2 regions of the Nitrospirillum amazonense genome follow, and region 1 is predicted to be linked to the other one. Evidence: riboswitches for the same ligand, from Rfam matches in the RefSeq annotation. Region 1 holds a riboswitch; the other holds the start of a gene.
What was found. A riboswitch is a leader RNA that binds a small molecule or an ion and turns the genes downstream of it on or off. The one in region 1 is predicted to bind cobalamin.

Region 1 (7,472 bases):
CAAGGCGAATGGGGGCTAAGCCGCCGCCTGGTTGGGGTCCGTCGCGGACCTCTGGCATTCCCCCCTGTGATCACCAGACCCGAGGCCCGCGGTTCCCCGACCGCCGGCCCGGAACAGAGATGAGGGACGCGAGATGTCAGACGTTGCGATGAAATACTTCTACGCCACCGCCATCCATGGGTCGATGCGGGCGGCCAGCCAGAAGATGAACGTGGCGGTGTCCTCGGTCAGCCGGCAGATCGCCCAGCTGGAGGCGGCGATGGGCATGCCCTTGCTGGAGACCGGCCGCCGGTCGGTCAAGCTCACCACCGCTGGGCAAATGGTGTTCGACTACTACCAGGCGCAGATGGCCGACCGTGAGGCCTTCACCGCCCGGCTCGAGGCCTTGCGCGGCATGCGTATGGGCACGGTGGAACTGGCGGTGGGCGAGGGCTGCACCGTCCAGGCCGTGCAGGGCGTGCTGGAGACCTTCCAAAGCCGCTATCCCGGCGTCGAGTTGGCACTGCACACCGTCTCCACGGCCGAGCTGGTGCGCATGGTGGTGGATGACGAGGTACACATCGCCATCGGTGCCCAGATTCCCAGCGATCCCAAGGTGCGCGTCCGCACCTCCGCCCGCCAGCCGCTGATGGTGGTCAGCCGCCCCGATCACGCCGTGGCCAAGCGTGGGGCGGTGACCCTGCAGGATCTGTCTGCCCACGATCTGTGCCTGTCGCCGCGTGACACCCGCATCCGCCAACTGCTGTCGGCGGCGGAAATGCGCCACCAGGTCTGGCTGCGCGCCACCATCACCACCAATTCCGTCCATACCATGCGCGAACTGGCGCTCAGCGGCCGCGCCGCCACCATCCTGCCGCGGGCCGCCGTTCTGGCCGATCTTGAGGATGGGTGCCTGGTGGCAACGCCGTTATGCGACGTCGACACCGACAGCACGACCGTCGACCTGGTGACCCGCCTGGGACGCCAACTGCCCCACGCTGCCACGCTGGCCCTGTCGCTGTTGGAACAACAGGTACACCGCTGGGGCCAGTGCGGTGGCTATCAGGGGGGCGCCGCCGTCACCGCGCCGATGGCGGCTGTCCACGGCCGGGCTGAGCGCCACGTAGGGCTGGAGGCCGTCGCCTGAGCCTGTACGCCGCCATGGTCAGGGAAGGGGGCGGCCAGGGAAAGGGCGGGGTCGCCGGGTCCGCCCCTTCGCGCGCGGATGATGCCGGTGCGGATCATCCTCTCCCTCGGCTGATACGTACCGACACGCCGTCGATGATGGCGGGAACGGGGGCGGAGGGCTTGTCCACCTGCACCGTGATGGTGTCGATGCGGGGGAATTCATCCAACAGGGTGCCGGCCACCGCCTCCGCTACCGCCTCGATGGTCATGAAGCGCCGGGCGGTGGCGACACGAGAGGTGGCCGCCGTCAGCTTGGCATAACACACGCTCAAATCCCAATCGTCGGCCTTGCCCGCCACCGACAGGTCCAGCGTACAGTCCAGCGAGATGTAGAAGCGCTGGCCCAGCTTGGCCTCTTCCGCCGTTAGGCCGTGGTGGGCGTAGATGGCGATGCGGTGGACCAGGATGTGATCGGTCATGGGGTAGTTTCCTCTCAGGGCCGGGGTCAACGCCGCTGGGTCCCGCACACTGGGCCCGGCACAGGCTGCCCTTTCCCCGGTGCGCTGTCACGGCCGTTCCGTCACGCCTTGCCCTGCCTGCGCTGTGGCATAAATGTGGGCATGTGATTTGGCTGTTGCGCCGGGGAAGGGGCCATCGCAGGGTGGCGCCCTCCGTCCTAATGGCCATCCCCCAGCGGGTTCTCCCGTAAAACCGGATCGTATGCCCATGCCTGCCGCCCCCGCCGGGACTCTCGCCGCTCACCGCCAGCGTTTGCGCCTGGATTGCCCCGTCGTCTTCCCCGGATTCCGCGCCCTGACCCCGGCGGAGGAGTTCCGGGCGGTGGCCGACTGGTGCGACGCGAACGGCGTCACCCATGACCAGTACGGCCAGGGCGACCTGCTGATGGCGTTCGAGGGCACGGTGGCGGGTCTGCTGGGCAAGGAGGCGGCCGCCTTCATGCCCAGTGGCGTCATGGCCCAGCTGATCGCCATGCGGCTGTGGACCGAGGTCAGCGGCGTGCCCCGCTTCGGCATGCCCCACACCTCCCACCTCGCCCTGCATGAGGAAGAGGCTTACCAGGCCCTGTTCAACTTCCACGGCGTGCCGGTGGGTGATCGCCGCCGGCCCATCCTGGCCCGCGACCTGGCGGCCGTGTCCCAGCCGTTGGCCTGCCTGCTGGTGGAACTGCCCTTGCGCGAGATCGGCGGCCAGCTGCCGGATTGGGACGAGCTGCAGGCCCTGAAGGAGTTGGCGCGATCGCGCCAGCTGCCGCTGCACATGGATGGCGCCCGCCTGTGGGAAAGCCGCGCCTATTACGGCCGCAGCTATGCCGAGATCGCCGCCGGCTTCGCCTCGGTCTACGTCTCGGTCTACAAGGGCATCGGCGGCGTCGCCGGGGCCGTGCTGGCCGGTGATGCCGATTTCATCGCCAACGCCCGGCTGTGGCAGCGGCGCCTGGGCGGCACTCTGGTCCGGCAGAGCCCTATGGTGGCCACCGCCGCCATGCGGTTCGAGACGCGACTGGCCCTGATGGACGCCTGCTACCGCCGCACCCTGGATCTGGCGGCAGGCCTGGCCGGCATTCCCGGTGTCCGCCTGAACCCCGCCGTGCCGCAGACCAACATGCTGCACATCTTCTTCGACCGCCCGGCGGAGGAGGTGGCGGAGACGCGGGACGCCATCGCCGGCGACGAGGGCCGCTGGGTGGCGGGGGAAATCCGCCCCACCGACGTGCCGGGCTGGAGCGTGACGGAGCTGTATGTCGGCGACACCCTGCTGGGCCTCGACAATGCGCAGGTGCTGCCCTACTTCACGCGGCTGGTGGGCGCCTAACGGAACTCCCGCGTGTCCACGCCGGCGGCGCGCACGGTCCAGTGCCGGTGCCAGCGCAGATCGGTCAGCGACAGCGGCGCGATGTCCAGGCGCCAGAAGGCCTGCGGCGGCGCCTCCAGCACGACGGCCACCGCCATGCGGATCACGGCCGGGTGGGTGACGGCCAGGGTGTGCCCCTCCGCCGTCCCATGCTCCAGCCACCGCGCCACCCGCGCCCGCAGCTGCGCCAGCGACTCAGCCCCATGGGGGCGGGCCTCCGGATCGCCTAACCACGCGCCCACCGCGTCCGCCTCATGGGCCGACAGGTCGGCCAAGCTGCGGCCCTGCCAGTCGCCCACGTTCAGGTCGGCCAGAGCCGTGTCCTCATGCGCCTCCACCCTCAGGGCGCCGGCCAGCGCGTCCGCGGTCTGCCGTGCGCGGACCTCCGGCGCCGTCCAAAGGCGATCCACCTTACGCAGGGCGCGCACCTCCGCCAGCAGGGAGGCTTGGGCCAGGCCGGCTTCCTCTGCCGCTTCGTCCGCCCGGGGGAAGACGGCGTCACGCTGGGCCCGGGTGGGGGCGTGGGCCAGCAGGGTCAGGCGGCCGATGACATTGGGGGCTGTCATGGAGATAGTCCTTGAATGCGGTACGGCCCCTCCCTACCATCAATGGATCGCCCGCGCATGGGGGAAGCCGGTGCAAATCCGGCACGGTCGCGCCACTGTAACCGAACGCCCAGGCCTTTCCAGGGCGTGCGGAAGCCAGACCCCCCGTCGCATGACACAGACCGCATACGGGACGCGTAATCCCAGGGAGCGTTTTTTATGGCCCACGCCACCACCCATTCCGGCACCCCCGCCGTTGCCCTGCCGGTGATCTCCGCCGCTGAACTGCTGCCCTGGGCCGTGTTCGGCGGGCTGCTGCTGGTGCTGATGGTCTATTTCGTGGGGGCGGAGCAGGGCGCCACCTCCCTGATCCAGGGCCGTGAGGTGCATGAGTTCGTGCACGACGCCCGCCACCTGCTGGGCTTCCCCTGCCACTGAGGCGGGAGGACCCTCGCCATCATGGTTGGAATTTATCTCGCCCGCGGGATGCTCATCGGCATCCTGGCGGGTTTGCTTGCCTTCGGCGTGGCCACGCTGATCGGTGAGCCGCCGGTCGAACGCGCCATCGCCTTCGAGGCGGCCCAGGCGACGGGGGAGCATGAGCATCATGACGCGGCCGCCAGCCCTGACACCGTTGAGGCGGGGCACAGCCATCATCATCATGACGCCCAGGCGGCGGATGAGGAGGAAGAGCTGTTCAGCCGTGGCACGCAGGGCGGCTGGGGCCTGCTGACCGGTCTGCTGGTCTATGGCGCCGCCGTGGGTGGCATGTTCGCCCTGACCTATGCCTACGCCCAGGGCCGCATGGGCACCCTGGGGCCGCGTGGCCTGGCCGCCATTCTGGCACTCCTGGGTTTCCTGGCCGTGGTTCTGGTGCCGGCCTTCAAGTATCCGGCCAACCCCCCGGCGGTGGGCAATCCTGACTCCATCCAGCAGCGCACCGCCCTGTTCTTCATCCTGCTGATCCTGTCCGTCGCCGCCATGGCGGCGGCCGTGGTCACGGCCCGCCGGTTGGCCGCCCGCTGGGGCATCTGGAACGCCGGCCTCGCCGGCGGCGCCCTGTTCCTGGCGGTCATGATCGCGGCGGGCTATGCCCTGCCCGAGGTGAACGAGGTGCCGGAGACATTCCCGGCCCAGCTGCTGTGGCGTTTCCGCATCGCCTCCTGGGGCATCCATGCCGCCCTGTGGGCGGCGCTGGGACTTGGCTTTGGCTGGCTGTGCGAACGGGCGCAGTCCCGCGACCTTCAGGCCCTGCGCCGGGGTGATCGGCCGGCGCTGTTCTGATCAGTTTTGGCCCGTAGCCGCCATCTGGTCGATGAGGGTTTTCCAGGCGGCCACCGGTCCGCCGTCCCCATAGCCTCGGTACGAACTGGCGAAGCCAAGGTCGAAACCATAGCTGATGCTCACCACCAAGTGAGTGGTGGGAGCCAGGGTCCCCGCCTTCAGCACGGCGGCGGCGACATGGGCCAGTTCGCGGCGCTGGTCTTGGGCTGGCACCGGTATGCGCAAGCGGGCGCTGACGGCCACGAATTCCGATGGCAAGGCAGGTGCCGCGCTGCCGGAAACATTCACTACCCGCATTGTTTTTTGCTGCGTGACGCCCACGGTCATGACCTCTGACAGGGAATCAACTGCGGCGTAGATGGGCAGTAGGGTGGGGCCGAAAAAGCGTACGAACACCACCGGTGTCGCCGCCAGCAAGGCTGCTGGGACGGCCAGTCCCATCAGGACGCGGCGGCTGGGCCAAGTGAGATTTGCTGGGACTGAGGCCGACGCCGCCGTCACCGTGCAGGACCCACACAGCAGGTCATGCAGGCTGCGGCGGCTGGGCCGGTTGAACAGGAACAGGTAGAAGGTCGTCATGCCGCTGGCCAGGAGGACCAGGCCGATGGCCCATCCCAGGATCTGGGCCGATCGGTCGTTGGACAGGGCCGCCAGGGCGTAGACGTTCAGGAACCAAGGGGCGGTCAGAACCGCCGCCCGCACCAGCGCTGTGCCTGGGTCCAGCAGGTGGCCATCTATCCCTGTCACCCGCACCTTCAGCAGACGCTTGCCCAAGGTCTGGCCCTTAGCTATGCGGCTGTTCTGCACGCCGAAATAGAGAATGGCCAGGCCCCAGCCGACCATCCGGCCGGCGATGCCCAAGGCTGCCATCTGGTCGAAGAACAGCGTGCCCAGTGCATAGCCTGCAACCATCAGCACTACGGTATCCGCTAGGAAAGCAAAAAGCCGGCGCCAGAATCCGGCATAGGCGTCCGCTGAAGTCTCAGGTGTGGCGTTCGCCCCGCCGCCGTTGTCATCATCCCCAGACATCATCCTCTCCCGGCCTTTCATCCACTTAAACGTACAAATCCACAATCACCTTATGTCACAGCGTGTAAGGGGTCACCAGCCGGGCCGACAATTGGAAGGCAGCCATACGGGGGCCGGCGATGACAGCGGTACGCCGCACCTCGTAAGAAGGAAGTCCCCTACCAGAATCGCCCCCATGTCCATCGCCGTCTTCGCCATCGTCCTGTTCGCGGCCCTGCTGCATGCCACCTGGAACGCCCTGGTGAAGGGGGCGGGGGACAAGCTGATGGCGGCCGTCCTGGTGGCGGGCGGCGCGGCCCTCATCGCCATCGTGACGCTGCCCTTCCTGCCCCTGCCGGCGGCGGCCAGCTGGCCCTATCTGGTGACGTCCAGCGTCCTGCAGATCCTTTACCTGACCCTGGTTGCCCGCGCCTATCATGTCGCGGACATGAGCCAGACCTATCCCCTGATGCGGGGGACGGCGCCGCTGCTGGTGGCGCTGGTCAGCGGGCTGTGGCTGCATGAGGCGCTGTCCCTTCACGCCCTGCTGGGGGTCGGTGTGATCTGCGCCGGCATTCTCAGCATGGCGTGGGTGGGCCGGCGCGGTGGGCCGGGCGGCGGCACCACCGGCACCCGCCTGGCACTGCTGACCGCCGTGGTTATCGCCGGTTACACCCTGGTTGACGGCCACGGCGTCCGCCTGTCGGGCGCGCCCGCGTCTTATGTGCTGTGGGGTGTGCTGCTCAACGGCGTGCCGCTGGTGGCTTGGGCGTTGCTGGCCCGGCGCCGGACATTCCTGCAGCACGTCATCCGCCAATGGCCGCGGGGTCTGGTGGGCGGCGCCGGCACCCTGATCTCCTATGGCCTGGCCCTGTGGGCGATGACGGTGGCCCCGGTGGCCGTCATCGCTGCCCTGCGCGAAAGCTCCATCCTGTTCGGCACCGCCATCGCCGGCCTGGTGCTGAAGGAGCGGGTGGGCCCTCGCCGCCTGGCCGCCGCTTGCCTCATCGCCGTGGGCGCCATGGTGTTGCGCCTGGCGTGAGGCGGGCGGCGGAACGACCGCCTTAGGCGGCGCGGGCCAGCCCGGCCTCGTCCCAGCCGCTGCCGCGATGCCAGCGCGCGGTGATACGCCCGCGTTCCAGGGCGAACAGGGTCAGCCAGCCGTTGTCGAACAGCGCCCGCACCTCCTCGTGGCGGGCCAGCACCTCGGCGATGGCGTGCCGGGGCGCCTCCACCAGGACCGACAGGCGCAGGGGCGCGTGGGCCAGGCGCTCGCCGTCGTGAACGGCTTGCCAGGGCAGGCCGGTGCGCAGCGTGCCGCCGTTGCCCTCCACCACGCCGATGCCGGCGGTGACATTGTGGATGAGCTTGTCCCCGCCGCCGAACAGCGTGGGCGCCACGGCCGACCCGTAATATTGCAGGCTGATCCAGCTGGCCACCACCACCGGCGCCGTCAGGATCAATTCCAGGGTGGCGAAGTCGCGATCCGCCCGCCAGTCGTAGGAATGCAGGAAGGCCCGGCCCTTCAGGTTGCCGCAGGCGGTCACGGCGCGCGGGGCGGCGACGAAGGCGGCGCACCCGGCCAGCCCCCATTCCGGCCGGATCTCCGCCCAGTTGCGGGCGCGGGCCGACAGCGATGCCGCGCTGGCGCCGGGA
Region 2 (7,472 bases), on a different contig from region 1:
TACGAGAACCAGATGCAGATCGACGGCGGCAAGAACGACAGGTTCGTGGCCTACGCCGACAGCGGCGCCCTGGTCATGGGCCATTACGACGGTGCCAAGCAGGCGATGTGGACGCTGGCGCAGCAGTACACGCTGGCCGACAACTTCTTCATGGGCGGATTCGGCGGTTCCTTCTTCAACCACTTCGTCCTGATCTGCTCGTGCGCGCCCTATTATCCGCATGCCGACCAGGGCCCGGCCAAGGGGTCGATCTCGGTGGTGGAACCCGACCGTGTCAGCCTGACGCTGGCGCCCAACTCGCCCAAGTCAGCCCTCGAGGGTGTGCCGAAATTCGTGAACAGCGGCAACCTGACGCCCGACTTCTATGCCGTGAACACCATGCAGCCGCCCTATCAACCCAGCGCCAACAAACCGGTGCCGGGCGGCGATCCCGCGCTGGCCGATCCGGCCAACCCCACGACGCTGCCGCCGCAGACCATGACCAACATCGGCGACCTGCTGAGCCAGAAGAAGGTCAGCTGGGCCTGGTACAGCGGTGCCTGGCAGGCCACGCTGGACCACGGCAACGCCGAGCCCGTGCCTAACTTCCAGTACCACCACCAGCCCTTCAACTACTTCGCCAGCACCGCCCCGGGCACGAAGGCGCGCAAGGAGCACCTGCGCGACGGCGGGCTGGAGGGCAAGGCCTTCATCAAGGACATCGACGCCGGCACGCTGCCCGCCGTCACCTTCTACAAGCCCCAGGGAAACCTGACCCAGCACTCCGGCTATGCCGACGTGGCCTCGGGCGACGCCCACATCGCCGACATCGTGAAGCACCTGCAGGCCTCGCCGCAGTGGAAGAACATGCTGGTGGTGGTGACCTATGACGAGAACGGCGGCTACTGGGACCACGTGGCCCCGCCCAAGGCCGACCGCTGGGGCCCCGGCACCCGCATCCCTGCCATCATCATCTCGCCCTACGCCAAGAGGGGCTATATCGACCACACCTTCTACGACACCACCTCCATCCTGCGCTTCATCACCCGCCGCTTCGACCTGCCCAAGCTGGAAGGCATCAAGCAGCGCGACGCCGCCCTGGCCGCCAACGGCAGCCCGGCCCTGGGCGACCTGACCGGGGCGCTGGATCTCGCCCAGAAATAGGTGGCCGAGGGGTTCAGATTTAAGCGGAGCGGGCGCCGGCGACGGCGCCCGTCTTCGTTTCAGCCCGTTTCACTTCAGAACACGTACTTCACCGTCAGGCTCAACACCGGGTACCAGCTGTAGTCCTTCACATCATCGCGCAGTTCCTGGCGCTCGGCTTCTAGGCGGCTTTCGAAGTCGGGGGTGGTGGTGACGGGGCCGCTGGCGTCGAGGGAGACCTTGGGCGTGCCGTGGTACATGGCCCCGAGGTCGAAGCCGAAGCGCCAGTGGTCGGCCACCGCGCCCTCATAGCCGACGCCGACATAGGGGGCGAAGCGGTTGAAGGCGATCTTGCCGTTCAGGCTGCCGACCTCGCTGGCGGTGTAGGTCATGCCGTGGATGGTGTAGGTGGCGTTCCGCGGCGTGCCCTTCAGGTCGACCTCGTTCAGGTTCAGGCGCGCGCCGGCGGTTACGCGCCAGCCGTCGCCGAAGGGATGCAGGTCGGCCAGCAGGCCGAAGGACTCCAGCGTGGCGTCGCCGTCATAGCGGACGTCGCGCACCGTGTGGTTGGCGGAAAAGCTGAAGCCGCTGGCGTTGAGGCGCAGGCCGAAACGGTCATCGAAGCGGGCACCGACCTCCGCCCCCAGGCCCAGGGTGCTGACCACCGGCCCGACGCTCAGCAAGGGACCCCAGCCCGCCGGATCGGCCGTCTGCGCCTGGGCGGTGAGCGCGGCGGACACGGTCGCCAGCGCCACTGTGGCGGCCAGGATGCGGCGGGCGTTGCGGCGGTTGGGCATAGTCGTCGGGGCTCCGGTCACGGTCATGCTGCGCTTCAACAGGCTGGCCGCACGCCGTGTTCCTTGGGGATTCGGGGGATCATTTTCCGGATAGGGCGGCAATACCTTCGGCGATGGGGATATCCCCAGCCGTAGCGGGGCAATATATGGATTACCGCGTCGGTTGGGGGCCGGGGGACCGGACCCTTGACAGGGGGCGGCCGGGCGCCTGTTCTGGCCGGGCTTTCTGATCCCCTGTCGCCTGAACGGATGACCATGCCGCTGCTGCGGACCCTGCCCCTGAGCACGCTGGATGACGCGGCCTATGACCGCCTGTGGCCCCTGCTGGATGAGGGGGAACGGGCGCGGGCCCGTCGCTTTGTGTTCGAGGTCAACCGGCGGGAATATGTGGCGGCCCACGGCCTGGCCCGGCTGTGGCTGGGCCGCCTGCTGGGCCGGCCGCCGGCGGCGCTGGCCTTCGCCCCCCTCACACCGCAGGGCAAGCCTGGTCTGGTGGACGCGCCTGCGGGGCTGGATTTCAACCTGTCGCACACCGACGGCCTGGTGGCCTGTGCCGTGACCCTGGAGGTTGGCACACGGATAGGCGTGGATGTGGAGCGCGGCGAACGCCGCATCGGGGCGGAGTTGGCGGCGGCCATGTTCGCACCCGAAGAACTGGCCTGGCTGGATGCCCGCCCCGCTGGGCGCAGCGGGCGGGATCTGGTGACCTTCTGGACCCTGAAGGAAGCCTACATCAAGGCCCTGGGCCTGGGCCTGTCGCTGCCCACCGACAGCTTCGCCATGGCACCCGAAGGCCCCGCGCTGATCCGTCACGACGGGTCGTTGCCGTCAGGCCAAGCCTGCCGGCTGTGGACCCGTGATCTGCCCAGCGGCCACGCGGCCGCCGTGGCCTGGATGGGGTCGGCCCGGATGGAGGGGGACGGCCAGCCCCCCACCGATCTGGTGATGGAGGAGGGGCTGGCCGACCTGTGGTGATCAGAAACTTTGGGCCACGGTAAACCGGACGGAGCGGGGCTCCAGCGGGTGGGCGTGCAGATCGCCGACACCTTCCGCCGGTTCGCCCTTCAGGCGGTCGGTGTAATAATAGTCGGCGGCGTCATCCTTGCTGTCGAAGACGTTGTAGAGGCCGATGCCGAAGCGCAGGCCGCTTTGCAGCGTGTAGTTGGCCGTCAGGTTCCATTCCTGGCTGCCCGCCGAGTGCACGCTGTTGTCCTCGACCAGCGGGTGGGCGCCGAAATAGCGGTACTCCACGCCACCTGACCAGGGGCCGAGATCGCGCAGATAGATCCCCAGCGAGCCGATCAGCTTGGGCGCGTCGGGGATGAAGCTGCCGGCTGGATCGCTATCGGTATAGCGGGCGTGGCTGAAGGCGACGCTGCCGTAGAATTCCAGCCAGCTGAACGGGTTGTAGGTGGTGTTCAGCTCCACCCCGCGCCGGCGGCTGGGGCGCCCCGCCTCCGTCTGGCCGACGTCGGCGTCGTAGGTCAGCTCCGACACGAAATCCATCTGGAAGGCCGTCAGCGTGGCGGTCAGGTTGGGCAGGATGGTGCTGCGGATGCCCACCTCCTCGCCATCGGCCTTGGCCAGCAAGGGGGCGTTCCCCTGCGACGCTCCCCGCACGTCGTCGCTGTGGAAGCCGCGGCCGGCGCTGAGGTAGACCTCAGTTCCCTGCCACAGGGTGGCGATGGCGCTGCCCTTCGGCTGGAACAGGCGGGCCGCCACCACGCCGGCGTTGCTGCCGTGGTCGGTGGCGGCCAGGTAGTCCTCCCGCATGCCCACCACGGTCCGCAGCCAAGGCGTCCAATGGCTGGTCGCCTGGACATAGGCGCCGCCGCCGGTCTCCTGAACGTTGTCGTTGCTCAGCTGGGCATAGGCCACGCGGGCTCGGGTCGCCCGCAGGTCGACATGCACATCGTCGAAGCGGGTGTCCAGGCCGGCGACCACCTCATGGTCCAGGCCCAGCAGGTTCAAGGGACGGCTGTAGCTGATGGCGCCGCCGGCAACCATGCGGTTCTCATCCTGGGCGTGCTGGTCGCCCTGGACGGGATTGTCCAGGAAATGGGTGAAGTTGTTCCACAGCGTCAGCTGGTTGTTGATAACATAGGCGTTGGCCGTCACCTCGCCGCCAGCCAGCCAGCCGGCATCCACCGGCATGGCAAAGGTGCCCGACAGGCTCATGCGCCGCGCCTGGCCGCCATCCGTGGGGTCCAGGGTGCCATAGCGGCCGATCAGGCCTTGCGCGATGGCGCGTTCCGGCTGGTCGGTGGTGGCGTTCCACAGGCCACGGTAATACATGGCCGTGACGCTGAAGCCGTCGGCCCGCGCGCCCTGGCTGTAGCGCAGCACGGCATTGCCCTTGCGCAAATTGTCCGGATGGTCCCAGGGCCCGTCATAATGCACCAGCTCACCGCCCGCCATCAGCTGGCCGGCGCCCAACGCCGTAGCGCCGGCGGCGAAGGCACGCTGATAGCCCAGCGTGCCCGCCGTCAGCGCCACCTGGGCCGGAAGCTGGTCCAGGTAAGCCATCTGGATGGAACCGACGGCGGAGAAGTCGCCCTGCGCCGCGAAGTAGGGGCCCTTGGTGTAGCCGATGCCGCGGGCCAGTTCGGGAATCACGAAATTCAGGTCGGTGTAGCCCTGGCCATGCGCATGGGTGCGCATGTTCACCGGCATGCCGTCCACGCTGGTGGCCATGTCGGTGCCGTGGTCCAGGTTGAAGCCACGCAGCAGATACTGGTTGGCCTTGCCCTCGCCACTGTGGCTGGTGACCACCAGGCCCGGCACGGTCTCCAGCATCTGGCCCACACGGTAGGCCGGCAGCAACTCCAGTTCCTCCTTCACCACCACCCCTTGGCTGGAGGTGGCGGCGGCGCCGATGAGATCGCGGCGGGCGGCGGTAACCAGCACGTCGTCGACGGTGTTGGACGCGGTGTCGGCGGCATCGTCGGTGGCGGCGAAGGCCGCCGGGCTGGTCAAGACCAGCAGCGCGGTTGTTATTCCGGGAACGAAACGACCCATGTTTGTTGGCCTCTGGCAACGTGACACGTCACCACGGGCCAAAGACCGGATCGCCCATCACCGGCCTGGATATCCCCAAGCGGCCGGGACGGCGGGCGCCCTTTCCCCACTGGTGCACCCCGCCCAATGTGCCCGTGCGTGACCACGGCGTGACGGCAGGTCTCCTGGCTCACGGGTCATCACCCTGGCACCGCCTTCCCGGTTTCCCAGTGGCTTCGATCCCCGCCGCGATAGCATGCGCGGGGATGGTGTCGGGCTCGCCGTTCACAGTTGCGGGGGCAGCCGCGGCGTCGGGGAGGGGATTCCCCACCGCGTTCCCTTTTCATCCCGCCCGGTCAGGGCGGGAACCGTCAGGGCTTTTCTACGGGGAATTGTAGGCGCATGCAAACGCGATGTCGCTGCGTTGGGGGGTGAGCACCCTGGCGAACAAGCTTGGCGGTTGTGTGACAACGGCCACCCACGCCGGGGCATGGCAGCAATTCGGGGGGCTTCGAGCGATTTCCCTTGTACCTGGGACCGGTCACAGCCACTTATGCGGTCTTAGGGAATGGATGGCATCATCCGTTCCCATGCCGGGCCGCTGGGCCTGGCGGTATCCCCCGGGTGGCGCGTAGCGGTGGCGGCCAAATCGCCCCTGTAGCACCCAGGGCATACTCGACCTTCTGACACATGCCTGCCGGCACGCGCCCGGGCAAGGGCTTGACCGCGATCCGCGGCCGCGAGAAACGAACGCGGCCGGCGCGTCGCCCTGGGATTCCAAGACATTGACCGCTTTCGACACCCTTTCCCTGCGGCCTGAGATTCAGGCCGCCCTGGCCCAGTTGGGCCATCACACAGCCACCCCCATCCAGGCGCGGGCCATTCCCCATGCGCTGGAGGGCCGCGACATCCTGGGCATCGCCCAGACGGGCACCGGCAAGACCGCCGCCTTCACCCTGCCCATCCTGCAGCGCCTGGGGGCCGCCCCGTCGGCCCTGCCGCTGCGCATGCCCCGCGCCCTAATCCTGACCCCGACGCGTGAGCTGGCGGTGCAGATCGGCGAGAGCATCACCAACTACGGCGTGGGCCTGAAGCTCAGCCACACCGTCATCCTGGGCGGCGTCGGCCAGGGCAGCCAGGTGAAGGCGCTGGCCAACGGCATCGATATCCTGGTGGCCACCCCCGGCCGCTTGCTGGACCTGATGACCCAGGGCCACGTGCGCCTGGACAAGGTCGAGGTGCTGGTGCTGGACGAAGCCGACCGCATGCTGGACATGGGCTTCATCCACAGCCTGCGGAAGATCATGGCCAAGCTGCCGGCCAACCGGCAGACGCTGTTCTTCTCCGCCACCATGCCGGCCGACGTGTCGGAACTGGCGGGCAAGATGCTGCGCGACCCGCTGCGGGTCGAGGTCACGCCCGTTTCCACCACGGCGGAGCGCATCGAGCAGAAGGTCATCTTCGTGCCGGCGGCGGAAAAGCGCCACGTGCTGGTCGACCTGATCCGCGGCGATGCCGGCATGCAGCGCAGCATCGTCTTCACCCGCACCAAGCATGGCGCCAACCGCGTGTCGGCCCAGCTGGAGCAGGCGGGCATCGAGGCCGCCGCCATTCACGGCAACAAGTCGCAGAACGCCCGGCAGAAGGCGCTGGACGGTTTCCGCGCCGGTACCGTCCGGGTGCTGGTGGCGACCGACATCGCGGCGCGCGGCATCGACGTGGACGGCGTCACCCACGTGGTGAACTTTGAGCTGCCCAACGAGCCGGAGACCTATGTCCACCGCATCGGCCGCACCGCCCGTGCCGGTGCCTCGGGCGTCGCCGTGTCGCTGTGCACGGCCGACGGGGATGAGCGCATCTACCTGCGCGATATCGAGAAGCTGATCCGCAAGTCCATCCCGGTGGGTGAGCGGCCCGAGGCCACGCCCCAGGCCGCCGCCGCCCCGGTGAGCCGTCCGCCCCTGCCGGCCCGCCAGCCGCGCAACGGCGGCGGCAATGGCGGTCGCGGGCAGCCCCGCGGCCAGCGCAGCGCCGAGGGCCAGGCGGAGGCTCGGCCCCAGGGCCAGCGGCCCGCCCGTAGCGACGGCCAGCGGCCCGCCCGCGCCGACGGTCAGCGTCCTCGCGCCGAGGGCAACCGCCCGCAGGGCCAGGGTCCGCGCCCCGAGGGCGCACGGCCTGAAGGTGGCCGCCAGCAGCAGCAAGCCCGTCCTCAGGGCCAGCGTCCGGCCCAGCCGCAGGGGCCGCGTCCGAACGCCCCCCGTCCGGCCGCGCCACGCCCCGTCCAGGATGGTCGTGGCACCCAGTTCTCCAGTTTCGTGGCGGCCTTGAACGCCAACGAAGACCAGCAGCAGCCGGCGCGCGAGGATCGCAACCGCCCGCGTCGCCGCCGCTGAGCCGTACCACGCCTGAGTTGTGATGGTTCTTTAGGAAGAGGAGGTCCCCATGGGCCGCAGCAGCAAGCCGAAATCCAAGTCCGTCAGCGAATTCGTCCTGTTCGACGTCCTGTATGACGATGGTTCGCGGTCGTCCAACCGCCGCGTCCCCTCGTCCGAACTG

Region 2: another riboswitch for cobalamin. It lies ahead of P5F91_RS26640 (TonB-dependent receptor); the one in region 1 lies ahead of P5F91_RS19150 (CbtB domain-containing protein).

What each region holds. Positions count from the first base shown of each region.
Region 1 covers NZ_JARPAF010000003.1:155,943-163,414, forward strand. The annotation lists gene P5F91_RS19130 (LysR family transcriptional regulator) at 134-1,126, shown strand; gene folB (dihydroneopterin aldolase) at 1,221-1,586, opposite strand; gene P5F91_RS19140 (threonine aldolase family protein) at 1,834-2,940, shown strand; gene P5F91_RS19145 (histidine phosphatase family protein) at 2,937-3,545, opposite strand; cobalamin riboswitch at 3,547-3,711, shown strand; gene P5F91_RS19150 (CbtB domain-containing protein) at 3,744-3,962, shown strand; gene P5F91_RS19155 (CbtA family protein) at 3,984-4,808, shown strand; gene P5F91_RS19160 (RDD family protein) at 4,809-5,858, opposite strand; gene P5F91_RS19165 (EamA family transporter) at 6,013-6,858, shown strand; gene P5F91_RS19170 (YbcC family protein) at 6,881-7,472, opposite strand, start outside.
Region 2 covers NZ_JARPAF010000004.1:1,326,628-1,334,099, reverse strand. The annotation lists gene P5F91_RS26655 (acid phosphatase) at 1-1,143, shown strand, start outside; gene P5F91_RS26650 (hypothetical protein) at 1,218-1,946, opposite strand; gene P5F91_RS26645 (4'-phosphopantetheinyl transferase family protein) at 2,175-2,894, shown strand; gene P5F91_RS26640 (TonB-dependent receptor) at 2,895-4,937, opposite strand; cobalamin riboswitch at 5,075-5,304, opposite strand; gene P5F91_RS26635 (DEAD/DEAH box helicase) at 5,702-7,309, shown strand; gene P5F91_RS26630 (hypothetical protein) at 7,359-7,472, shown strand, end outside.